Regions from separate parts of the Rahnella variigena genome, predicted to be linked through region 4. Evidence: predicted binding sites of a transcription regulator. Region 4 holds the regulator's gene; each other region holds the start of a gene.
What was found. The regulator LexA, encoded in region 4, represses DNA repair genes until DNA is damaged. The targets are predictions, from matches to a motif close to TNCTGTATGTACATACAGNA.
Positions count from the first base shown of each region.

Region 1: CKQ54_RS23715 (YebG family protein) is a predicted target of LexA. The motif match lies at 1,638-1,657, and genes of this name have one in related genera.
Region 2: sulA (SOS-induced cell division inhibitor SulA) is a predicted target of LexA. The motif match lies at 1,271-1,290, and genes of this name have one in related genera.
Region 3: CKQ54_RS11620 (metal-dependent hydrolase) is a predicted target of LexA. The motif match lies at 1,636-1,655, and genes of this name have one in related genera.

Region 1 is NZ_NSDJ01000002.1:386,991-390,136, forward strand. Features, by position in the region: gene CKQ54_RS23705 (GFA family protein) at 1-179, opposite strand, end outside; gene phoC (acid phosphatase PhoC) at 433-1,170, shown strand; gene CKQ54_RS23715 (YebG family protein) at 1,244-1,624, opposite strand; gene CKQ54_RS23720 (GNAT family N-acetyltransferase) at 1,784-2,245, shown strand; gene CKQ54_RS23725 (LysR family transcriptional regulator) at 2,287-3,146, opposite strand, start outside.
Region 2 is NZ_NSDJ01000001.1:3,649,783-3,652,928, reverse strand. Features, by position in the region: gene ompA (porin OmpA) at 1-386, opposite strand, end outside; gene sulA (SOS-induced cell division inhibitor SulA) at 744-1,250, opposite strand; gene CKQ54_RS16890 (TfoX/Sxy family DNA transformation protein) at 1,467-2,096, shown strand; gene yccS (YccS family putative transporter) at 2,124-3,146, opposite strand, start outside.
Region 3 is NZ_NSDJ01000001.1:2,482,039-2,485,184, reverse strand. Features, by position in the region: gene kduI (5-dehydro-4-deoxy-D-glucuronate isomerase) at 1-683, shown strand, start outside; gene kduD (2-dehydro-3-deoxy-D-gluconate 5-dehydrogenase KduD) at 760-1,521, shown strand; gene CKQ54_RS11620 (metal-dependent hydrolase) at 1,674-2,231, shown strand; gene CKQ54_RS11615 (L-cystine transporter) at 2,420-3,146, shown strand, end outside.
Region 4 is NZ_NSDJ01000001.1:1,098,057-1,101,202, forward strand. Features, by position in the region: gene plsB (glycerol-3-phosphate 1-O-acyltransferase PlsB) at 1-984, opposite strand, end outside; gene CKQ54_RS05075 (diacylglycerol kinase) at 1,115-1,483, shown strand; gene lexA (transcriptional repressor LexA) at 1,603-2,211, shown strand; gene dinF (MATE family efflux transporter DinF) at 2,510-3,146, shown strand, end outside.

The sequences.
Region 1 (3,146 bases), on a different contig from region 4:
TATTCCGTCAGCTTATCCTTGCCTTGCGTGATGTCAATTTCACCGGCAGTGGCGACGACCGCGCCGCGCATACGGCAAAATGAACAGTTGCAGCGCAGCACGCCGTTAAAACCGTCGGTCAGTGCGACCTTGAACGTGACGGCACCACAATGGCATTGAGCGGACAATTTATCTGGCATAGCAATCTCCCTGTGTCGGATGAACAGACGGATAGGCGGAGAAAATGTTGTACCAAATTTCGCCGCGCATTACAGCTTTACCTTAAAAAGCCCATTTTTTAGCCGTAAAACATTCATGCCCGCTATCAATTTCTCGTTTTGAGATCTCATACCAACTTTCTGTCACCTATTTTGTTTTACTACCCAATGTTAGGAAATGTTACGGAAATGATTCCGTAATGAAAATAAAATAGCTGCACGTAAGGAAGCTAACATGAAAAGACTCACCACTTTTTGCCTCGCGGGACTTGTTTCATTTAATGCGTTTGCCCTGACCGGCAACGATGCCACCACCAAACCGGATCTCTACTATTTAAAAAATGACCAGGCCATCAACAGCCTGACTTTACTGCCACCGCCACCGGCTGTGGGCAGCATTGCGTTCCTCAATGACCAGGCGATGTATGAGCAAGGCCGTCTGCTGCGTTCAACCGAGCGCGGCAAGCAGGCTGCTGAAGATGCAAACCTGAGTGGAGGCGGTGTGGCGAATGCCTTCTCCGGTGCGTTTGGATCACCGATTACCGCCAAAGACACGCCGGAACTGCACAAACTGCTGACCAATATGATTGAAGATGCCGGGGATCTGGCGACGCGTGGCGCGAAAGAGAAGTACATGCGTATCCGTCCGTTTGCCTTCTACGGCGTCCCGACGTGTAACACCACCGAACAGGATAAGCTTTCGAAGAACGGCTCTTATCCTTCAGGTCATACGTCTATTGGCTGGGCAACGGCGTTAGTGCTGACTGAAATCAACCCGCAACGTCAGGATCAGATCCTGCAGCGCGGTTATGATTTAGGCCAGAGCCGTGTGATTTGCGGATACCACTGGCAGAGTGATGTTGATGCAGCACGTATCGTCGGTTCTGCGGTTGTAGCAACGCTGCACACCAACGACGCTTTCCAGCAACAACTGAAGAAAGCTAAAGAAGAGTTCGCGAAACAGCATAAATAAGCGTTTTTGCTTCTTGCAGGACAAAAAAAACCGGCCTGATAAGCCGGTTTTTTTATGGAGAGCAGAAAGCGATTCAGGCCGCTTTAACAGCACGCGTCTTTTTAGGGGCTGGCGCTGCTGCGGTTTCTTCAGTCGTTTCTTCCGCTGCTTCTTCTGTTTCAGCTTCAGTCACTGCCGGTTCTTCAGTCTGCGCGACAGGTTCTTTTGCAGCTTCTTCTTCCGGCAGCTTGCTGGTGCGCAGGATGTGCTGAACGGTATCTTTTTGCTCAGCCAGGCGAAGGGCAATGTTTTCTGCCAGCGATTCATCGATCTCAAGTTCGCTCTGCAACAACCAGTCAGTAAAAGCATCTGCCATATCGAGCATTTTGTCGTAAGCGTCCGCTTCTTTCTTATTGGCAAATGTCATTTTTTCTTCACCTTTTCTGACGACAACAAACTTTGTTTCAACAGCCATGATTCGCTCCTTATACTGTAATTATATACAGCATACCAATAATCAATGCAGGATACATCATCCAGCCTGTTTTTTATAGTGCGGCGCAGGCGTGAATTTCTTCCAGATAACCGCTAAGGTAGAAAATAACCCGTTTTATAACGTACTTGTGAGGATTCCGTGACAAACGTGAAGGAAGTCTGCAACTGGAGCAAAGACGCCTACCGGATAACCACCGACATCAGCCAGCTGGATATTCCTGCCGTCCACGCCTATCTGACCCGCTCGAGCTGGGCGCCGGGAATTGACGAGCAGACGGTGCGAGATGGCGCGGAAAACAGCCTCAACTTTAGCTTGTTCGACGGTGAAAAACAGATTGGTTACGCCCGCTTTATCACTGATTACGCCACCTTTGCCTATCTGTGCGATGTGTATGTGTTAGAGGAATATCAGGGGAAAAATCTGGGAGCATGGCTGATTGAATGTGTTCAGTCGCATCCGGTCACCGCCCGGCTGCGCAGGATGGCATTGTTTACCTCAACGGCACCCTGGCTGTATGAGAAGTTTGGCTATACGCCGGTGAACGAGCCCAATTACACCTGGGTGATCACCCGTCCGGGGCTTTATCTGAAGAAAGACTGATCACGCTTTCTGAGTTTTTTTTCTGAATATTTCGGCTGTTTTCAGTCAGCGCTGGACGTCATTTCAGTCACCATCCGCACAAAATTATCGCGGATTAAATCCTCTTTGCGCGGATCCCATGCAATCCCGACCTGCCAGCGGGTGGCTTTGCCACTCAGCGGCAGCGTCTTCAGTCCTGGCGGCGCAATATGCATGACACTTTTGGGCAGCAGCGCGACACCGACACCGGCGGCGACCAGCGCGACAATCGTCTGGATATCCTCGGACTGCTGCACGGAAGCTGTGTACAGCTGGTTTTCATCCAGAAAGCGGTCGGTTTGCGCGTTCAGCCCGCGCCCGCGATCGGGATATAAACGCAGCAGCGGTTTCTGTTTCAGCCACCCAGCCACCGTCGTCCCGTCGTCAGCGGGCACCACACACACCAGTTCATCTTCAAACAAGGTGTGATAACTCAACGGAGCACCCGGTGGCACGCGCACAAATCCAGTCTGTAATTCCCCGCTTTGCAGCATGTCGTATTGCACGGCAGAAGGCAGATCTTCCAGCGTGATATCCACACCGGGATATGCTGCCCTGAACCTGGCGATGCATTGCGGCGCAAAGGTAAAACTCGACAGGCCAAATCCCGCCGCCAGTAACCCTTCTCCGCCCTTTTCCACCTGACTGGCGTGCTGCATAAAGGCCGTCATTTGGCGCAGCACTTTCTCCGCTTCGGGTAAAAGCCGTCGCCCTCCCGGCGTGAGCGTGGTGCCATGGCGTCCGCGATCAAACAGCGTCACATTAAGCCGGGATTCCAGCAAACTGATCTGCTTGGTCAGCGCCGGCTGCGAGATGGAAAGAGTATCAGCCGCCTCCGCATAATTCCCTGCCTGCGCGAGCGTGACGAAAGCTTTAAGCAAAC
Region 2 (3,146 bases), 2.6 Mb from region 4:
CGCCAAACCATACCACCCAGACGGGTATAGATGTCCAGATCGTCAGTCAGTGGGTAGCTCAGTTTAGCAGCCAGCTGAACGCCTTGTGCTTTGAACGCGCCATTGTTTACGCTGCCTTTGTAAGGCATACGGCCAAGCCAGTCATATCCCATTTCAAAGCCCAGGTATTGGTTCGCTTGGTAACCCAAGAACGCACCTGCACCCAGTTGGCTCTCGTGGGTAGGGCCGTTGCCGATACCTTCGTAAGCATTTGCGAAACCAGTGTCATGGTATTGGGACCAGCCCAATTTACCACCGGTATACCAGGTGTTATCTTTAGGGGCGGCTTGCGCTACGGTAGCGAAACCTGCCAGTGCCACTGCTAATGCGATAGCTGTCTTTTTCATTTTGCGCCTCGTTATCATCCAAATAGGCAATTGAGCTTTAAGCTTTTTAAGCCCTTGGTTAAAATCCTTACGCCAAGATTATTGCTTCATTTCAGAACTTGCCACTTTACGTTGGCATTATTGAGCAACCTTGGCGTTGTAAAGTCTACAACGTGGCGCGAAACTTACAAGCTTGATGTGTTAACACCGTGGAAAAAAAGGGAAAAACGTACACATTTCTTAACGGCTTTGACCAATTACTGACAATTTTCGAAGACAATCTACATTCAGGAAGCCCGTTTTTACTGGGTTCCGGAGCTTTCGCAGCACAAATCACTAAGTTCCCCATTATTTTCGTAGGAACATTCCTATTTTGAACTAATGGTACACAGAAGAGTGAATTTTTACTGTTGAGTGATGTCCACTAGCTGAATTCTGTTCATTTGTTGGCTTCATGATGAAGCCGTAAGCTCCCCCCTGACGGGCAGCAATTTGTAATCTTTCCCTCTCTGCATCATTCAAATCTGGCAACCATCCAAGCACGACACTGTAGTTACCCGTTTGCAATGCTTTTTCCATGGCATCGACAGTAGACATCGCAGTGATCTGATTCACCTGCACCATTTTATCCACCGGTAGCCCGGACTCTGATAACCAGTGGCGGCTCAATTTTTGTTGTGGTGTCAGCCACAACAACCAGCGTGATTGCATGCCGAGATGTTGCAGCAGGGGCAGCAGTAACTGAGCAAAAGCAGGTTGGCTCGCACTATAGACGAACTCAGTGATCAGACCATTATTCAAGGATGCAGACGTATTTACCTGTGCACGGGAAACGGGCAAAGCAAGCTGACTAAAATGATGATTTGTATGGTGTTGAGTTCGCATAGAGATGTACCCCAGTGAGTTACTGTATGGATGTACAGTACTCTGGCGATGAGCAAAGATCAACCCAATTTTTCCAAGACATCTCGCAAATATTGAAGGCAATACACTGCAACTGCATTTTATGTTTGTTGCCACTCACGACATTGCGTATTTTGCATTTAGCGGTTCTGGTAATTCAAATTGGAAGTCAGGAATGAATGTGAAAAGGATAACGCAATGATAAATAAATCAAAAAAAAGAGTACTTGAATGTCTGGAACTGTTTGCCCCACTGGGCAATATACGATCGCGAACGCAGTTTGGCGGATTCAGTTTATCGGCCGATCGAGCCATGTTTGGTCTGGTGTCTGACGGAGAATTATTCCTGAGGGCGAATGATGATACAGAAGGTCATTTTTGTCGGAAAAAAATGGAACGTCTGATCTACCGCAAGCGCGGGATGGATGTGCATTTACGCTATTTCAAAGTCAGTCATGAGCAGTGGAGTGATCCCCACATTTTGCTGAGACTGGCGAGAGTTTCAATCAAAGGGATGCGTCGTGAAATTGAAGCAAAGAAAAACAGTGAAGCATCACGTTTGAAAGACTTACCTAATCTCTCGCTGGCTCTTGAGCGGATGCTGTGGCAAGTCGGTATCGAGAATTCGGGGGACCTTCGGATGCAAGGTGCGTGCGGGGCATACCTGAAATTGTGTGCAATAAAAAAAAAGAATTTGGGCATTAATTTGCTGATGGCACTGGAAGGCGCAATTTTAGGTTTTCATGAAGCGGCCTTGCCGACGGCGTCGAGAGAGTTTTTAACTCACTGGTTCAACCATCAGCAAGAAAAGTATCCGATGACGCACTAACCCGCAGCACATGATGGCTGCGGGTTGTCAGACCGGGTTATGAGCAGGCAAGATTTTACTGTTAAGACTGGTGAGTTCAGGTAAATGAGCCACCAGTAATCCAATTTGTTGCAATACCAGCTGTTCTTTACTGTCCGAATCCGGGGTTCTCATCTGAATGCGGGCACTGAGATTTTCAAGAGCCTGCTGAATACGCCCGGATTCAGCAGGCAGATGGTGCAGAGCCCCGTCCACGCAGCACACTGCATCATCCAGCAAGCTCAGGGTTTCAGCATCTTCGAGTTTTTCACGATGTGCCCCGAGCGCAGAAATATAGCTCAGCATCGTATGGTTGAGGCACAGCAAGCGGAATGCGGCATCCAGAGTCGTTGTGTCGTTATTTTTCTCCGAACTCATATTCGAGACTACTGACGCCAGTTCCGCATCACAGTTATGCGCATCACGGCGTGCCAGACGATAATCGAGACTGTTGTCTTTTCCCTGATGGTATTGCACCAAAATAGCGTCAAGGTAGCGGCAGTTGGCATCGAAAGTTTTGCTGACAACGCGGTCGATTTGCCTGAATTTCCAGTCCGGCCAGATAAATGTCACTGCAGCCCAGGCAATACCACACCCAATCAGCGTATCGATGACGCGGGGTATGGCGATTTCAAAACCCTCTCCCAGCAAGTTGAAACACAACAACACCAGCAGGGTAATAAACATCGTTGCCTGCGCATATTGCACCGTGCGAAAGGCGAAGAATAATAAACCGCTGATAACGATCAGGATCATTTGCCCGTCAATAGAAGGCACGAAGTACAGTATCGGAATACCCAGCGCGATACCGGCAAGAGTGCCGATAATCCTTAACGCCAGCCTGCGGCGTGTGGCGCTATAGTTCGGCTGACAGACAAACAAACTGGTGAGCAATATCCAGTAGCCATGATGTAAACCACTGACCTGAAGAAACACGTAACCGACAAACAGAACGACTGACATACGCACCGCATGGCGGAATAATACTGACTGCGGCGTGAAGTGCCGCGATATACGCAGCCAGATATCATC
Region 3 (3,146 bases), 1.4 Mb from region 4:
CTGCTGAAAAAACGGTATCCGTGGGCGATGAAGTCGGCAAACAACTTGGCGTGAGCTATTTCCTCGAACGTCGCGAACTGGGCGTGATCAACATTGGCGGGCCTGGCCTTATTGTGGTTGATGGCACGACGTATGAAATTGGTCATGAAGAAGCGCTGTATGTCGGCAAGGGAGCAAAACTTGTTGAATTCAGTAGCGTTAATGCGACTACACCTGCCAAGTTTTACTATAACAGCGCCCCTGCACATACCACTTTTCCAAACAAAAAGATCACGCTGGCGGAGGCCTCACCACAAACTATCGGCGACGCAGCGACCAGCAACCGCCGCACTATCAACAAATTTATCGTGCCGGACGTACTGGAAACCTGCCAGCTGACCATGGGACTGACCAAGCTTGAAGAAGGTAGCCTGTGGAATACCATGCCTTGCCACACCCACGAGCGCCGCATGGAAGTCTATTTCTACTTCAACATGGAAGCGGAAACTGCGGTATTCCACATGATGGGGCAGCCGCAGGAAACCCGTCATTTATTAGTGCATAACGAGCAGGCGGTGATTTCCCCAAGCTGGTCGATTCATGCGGGCGTAGGGACCAAAAATTACACCTTCATCTGGGGTATGGTGGGAGAAAATCAGGTATTCGACGATATGGATCACGTCAAAGTCAGCGAACTGCGCTAACTTTCTGGCTCTGTCACCGCAGGCGGAGCCACTCAATTTTTATGGCGAACATGCCGTTGCAAAAGAGACTCTGAATATGATCCTCGATTCATTTGAATTAAACGGCAAAGTCGCCATCGTGACCGGTTGTAACACCGGACTTGGCCAGGGCATGGCGTTGGGTCTCGCTCAGGCGGGTTGCGATATTGTGGGTATCAACCAGTCCGCGCCAGAAGAGACAGAACAAAAGATTATCGCCACCGGCCGCCGCTTTCTCGATGTACGCGCCGACCTTAGCAGTATTATAGAAATCCCGAAGCTTATCGAAAAAGCCGTCTCTGAATTCGGCCATATCGACATCCTGGTGAATAACGCTGGGATTATCCGCCGCGAAGATGCTATTGAGTTCAGCGAAAAAAACTGGGACGACGTAATGAATGTGAACAGTAAGACGCTGTTCTTTATGTCTCAGGCAGTAGCGAAGCAGTTCATTAAACAAGGCAATGGCGGCAAAATCATTAATATTGCCTCAATGTTGTCGTATCAGGGCGGGATCCGCGTTCCTTCCTATACCGCATCTAAAAGCGCAGTCATGGGGATTACCCGGCTGATGGCTAACGAATGGGCAAAGCATAAGGTTAATGTCAATGCGATCGCGCCGGGTTACATGTCCACAAACAACACCGAGCAACTTCGCGCAGATGGCGATCGCAGCAAAGAAATTCTCGACAGGATCCCGGCCGGACGCTGGGGTTTACCGGAAGATGTCATGGGGCCTGTAGTGTTTCTTGCCTCAAAAGCCTCCGATTACGTCAACGGTTACACGATTGCGGTAGATGGCGGCTGGCTGGCGAGATAACTGCTCAGAACGTGACAATCAAATGGCGTATTTTTATACGCCTTTTTCTTTTTAATCAGTCCGTTGACAATTAGTTACAGGGTGTCTCTTCCAAGATTGTGACAGTTTCACTTATACTGGATAAAATAACAGTTATCCAGTTCGGACGCGTCATGACGGCGGAAGGCCATCTCATTTTCTCAATAGCCTGTGCGGTATTTGCCAAAAAGGCGCAGCTCTCTCCAGAGCTGGCGCACGGCGACTGGTGGCATATTATTCCAGGGTCCCTGCTTACCTGTTTATTGCCCGACATCGACCATCCGAAATCCGTGCTGGGTCAGCGTCTGAAGTGGCTTTCCCATCCAATCGCCCGGGCATTCGGTCACCGCGGTTTTACCCACAGTTTACTGGCTGTGGCGGGCGGTATCTTCCTTTTGCGCACGCATTTTCCGCACGACTGGGTCATTCCGGTAGACGCTTTCCACGCCATGATCATTGGTTATCTGAGCCACATTCTTGCGGATATGCTGACGCCAGCTGGCGTTCCCCTGCTGTGGCCCTGTCGCTGGCGCTTTCGTCTGCCGATCATCAACAGTCAAAAAGGCAATCAACTGGAACGGACGTTGTGTCTGATGCTGGTCGGGTTAACGCTGTTCTGGCCCGACTGGACGCCCATCATTGGTGCAATCAATCCTGATATTTTTAATCACATCCTGAAATTGTTCATCTGACCTGCATGAAATACGCGCAATTTGGCGATATTTGATACGAATTAACCCAAAAAGTTATAAAGCATTCTTTTTGGATATAAATGTTCAGGTGTCCAAACTGATATTCTTCTCACCATTGCTTTGGGATGGTGCAAACCCTGTCGGGGACACCCGTTTTAAATATCATAACTATAAGTCTGGAGTTCGGTATGAATCTTCCGCTCGTTCTTAACGTAGTGGTTTTCGTTGTTCTCCTGTTGCTGCTGGCGCAAACCCGCCACAAGCAATGGAGTCTGGCAAAAAAAGTATTACTCGGTCTGGCCATGGGTGTTGTATTTGGTCTGGCTTTACAGCTGATCTACGGTTCCGACGATCCGGTACTGAAAACCTCTATTACCTGGTTCAACATTGTTGGTAACGGCTACGTCCAATTGCTGCAAATGATTGTCATGCCGCTGGTCTTCGTTTCGATTCTGAGTGCGGTAGCAAAACTGCATAACGCGTCTTCGCTGGGCAAAATCAGTTTCCTGACCATCGGTACCCTGCTGTTCACCACGCTGATTGCCTCGCTGGTGGGTATCTTTGTTACCGGCCTGTTTGGTCTGACCGCTGAGGGTCTGGTACAAGGTACGCAGGAAACCGCGCGTCTGACTGCGATTCAGTCAAACTATGTAGGTAAAGTGGCTGACCTGAGCGTGCCTCAGTTAATCCTTTCCTTTATTCCTAAGAACCCGTTTGCTGACCTGACTGGCGCAAGTCCGACGTCAATCATCAGCGTCGTTATCTTTGCTGCTTTCGTGGGTGTTGCCGCGTTGCAGCTGGTAAAAGATGACGCAGAAAAAGGCCCTCGTGTTCTGGTCTTCATCGATACCCTGCAGGCATGGGTGATGAAACTGGTACGTCTGGTCATGAAACTGACCCCGTATGGTGTTCTGG
Region 4 (3,146 bases):
ATGCGGCGGCACCAGCCCCTGGTGATAGAGCACGTAAGACAGCAGCAGGTAATCCATATGGCTGCGGTGGCAGGGCACATACACAATTTCCTGACCATCGAGCGCCAGCTGACGGACACGCTCAGCATTGTTGACGTTGATGCCTTTATACAAGCGATTCCACGTCCAGCTCAGCACGCGGTCTGACAGACGCACGGCCTCATAAGAGAAGTTCGCCGCGATTTCTTCCATCAGCGCGATAGCATTCTGCTGGGCTTTTTCGTGGGAAATTTTCTTGCTGCGGGCTTCGTCTTCGATCGCTTTTTCGATGGCTTTGGAAGCCAGCAATTTATTGAATAAATCCTGACGCGCCGGAAGACGCGGGCCGACCGCTGCCAGACGCTGGCGGGAGAAATGCATACGCGCCACGCGTGCCAGTTTCTGAGCGATGGTTTTGTCGGTGCCGTGCTCTGTCGCCATATAGCGCAGGGAAACGGTATTGGAGAAACGGACAAAACTGTCACGTCCGAGCCACAGCACGGCAAAGAATTTCTGGATGCCATTCAGTACGCGCAGATGCGGCGTATCATCCTGACCTTCACGGCCCGGCGCACGACCAAACATCACGGAAACCGGCAGCATCTGGATGTCTAAATCCGGATTGTTGCGGTGCAAATCCAGATAGTCGTGGAACAGCTTTACGGATTCCTGCTTCGGCGTGTAATACGAGAACACGCGCGGGCCTTCAGCAATGAAAACATGGCTTGGCAGCAGCGTTCCGTCGATTTCCAGCGGAATAAGGGGATCGGGCAGATTCTCTGCCAGACATTGCGCACGCAACGTCAGCAAGTCTGCTTTGGAGTTGTAAGGCAATACGTACAAAATCGGGCGCGTCGGGTCCAAATGCAACTCGGTAACCGGATCTGAAGGTATGACCTTGCTCTTTACCAGCAATGAGAGTGGTAAATTCAATAATGTGTAATAAAGTCTACGCCAACCTGACATAAAAACGTGAAGCCTCTTGTTAGCCATTTCGCCGCAAGGATACCAGAAAGATCCGTGGAGATCTGTGGTCATATAAAAGCTAAAATACGGCACACTTTTAAGGACAACCCTTCAAGGATCAGTACCCGAAATGGCGAACCAAGTCACTGGATTTACCCGAATTTATAAAGCGGCCGGATATTCCTGGAAAGGATTGAAAGCCGCATGGCAGAACGAAGCGGCTTTTCGCCAGGAAGCCAGCGTGGCTATCCCGTTAATTTTGTTATCTTTCTGGCTCGATGTCAGCACGGTTGAACGCATTTTACTTGTAAGCTCCGTGATGCTGGTCTGCGTCACCGAGTTGCTCAACAGTGCGGTGGAATGCGCGATTGACCGTATCGGCTCTGAGTTTCACGTGCTCTCAGGGCGGGCAAAAGATATCGGTTCTGCTGCCGTACTTCTGACCATCATATTGGCGATTTTTGTCTGGGTCAGTATCTTTTGGCCGCGATGGTTCTGATCTGGAATCTGTATTCCAGGAATCACCGTTATGCCCTGTTTTTATTCAATCTTAGGTTTTCATTGACCGTTTAGCTGTATATACTCACAGCAAGACTGTATAAACAACCAGGGGGCGGAATGAAAGCTTTAACGACCAGACAACAAGAGGTCTACGACCTTATTCGCGATCATATCTCCACCACCGGTATGCCACCGACTCGCGCAGAGATTGCATCGCGTCTGGGTTTCCGTTCTCCCAATGCGGCGGAAGAACACCTGAAAGCGCTGGCACGTAAAGGCGTTATCGAGATTGTCTCCGGTGCATCTCGTGGTATCCGTCTGCTGATGGAAGAAGAAGAAGGTTTACCGCTGATCGGCCGCGTTGCCGCCGGTGAACCGTTGCTGGCACAGCAACATATCGAAGGGCATTATCAGGTTGATCCGGCGATGTTCAAGCCGAGCGCCGATTTCCTGCTGCGCGTCAGCGGGATGTCGATGCGTGACATTGGTATCCTCGACGGCGATTTGCTGGCCGTGCATAAAACGCAGGACGTGCGTAACGGCCAGGTTGTCGTGGCGCGTATCGACGATGAAGTCACCGTGAAACGCCTGAAAAAGCAGGGCAGCGTGGTGCAGTTATTGCCTGAGAACAGCGAATTCCAGCCGATCGTGGTGGATTTGCGCGAACAGAATTTCAGTATTGAAGGGCTAGCCGTAGGCGTCATCCGTAACGGCAACTGGATCTGACCTTCGTACTTCGAGCTGCAGACGCGTTGGCTGCGTGCGTTCACCCGAATCACTGACTCATATCAGCTCATCGGGATTCTCTTACTTGCCGCCTTCCTGTAACTCGAATTACTCGGTCAGAAATTGCTGAGTCAGCAATTGCTGTTTCAGATAGAGAAAACTAAAACTAATTGAATATGGATGGCGGCCGCCTCTGGCATCCATGTGAATTCAAAGAGAAATGCGTTTCTCTCATCATCGCCCCTTTCGGGGCGATGTCATTTTGGGCATAACCTGAACCTCCGGCATGAGATTCTCTATGCAACATCATTCCCTGCGACAATCATTTAAAAACACCTTTCTAAGCCCCGCAGATAAAGCACTCTGGACGCTGGCGTTACCGATGATTTTTTCCAATATCACGGTGCCTCTTCTTGGTCTGGTGGATACCGCAGTGATCGGTCATCTCGACAGTGCCGATTATCTCGGTGGTGTGGCGGTTGGTTCGATGGTCACGACTTTCCTCTTCATGATGCTGCTGTTTTTGCGCATGAGCACCACCGGCATGACCGCACAGGCGCTGGGCGCAAAAGACAATCAGTTGCTGGCACGTGCTTTTGTGCAGCCCTTTTTGCTGGCGGTGCTGGCCGGTGTCATCATCCTGTTATTTCGCCATCCGCTGATGGAGCTGGCGTTTCATGTCGTGGGTGGCAGTCAGTCGGTGCTGGAACAGGCGAGGCTGTTTATCGAAATCCGCTGGTACAGTGCGCCTGCTTCTCTGGCGAATCTGGTGATCCTCGGCTGGTTGCTGGGCATCCAGTATATTCGCGGGCCGGTGATTTTGCTGATCGCGGGAAATCTGCTGAATATTATTCTGGATATCTGGCTGGTAATGGGGCTGGGGCTGAACGTACGTGGTGCGGCAATGGCAACTGCCAGTGCAGAGTATTTCACGT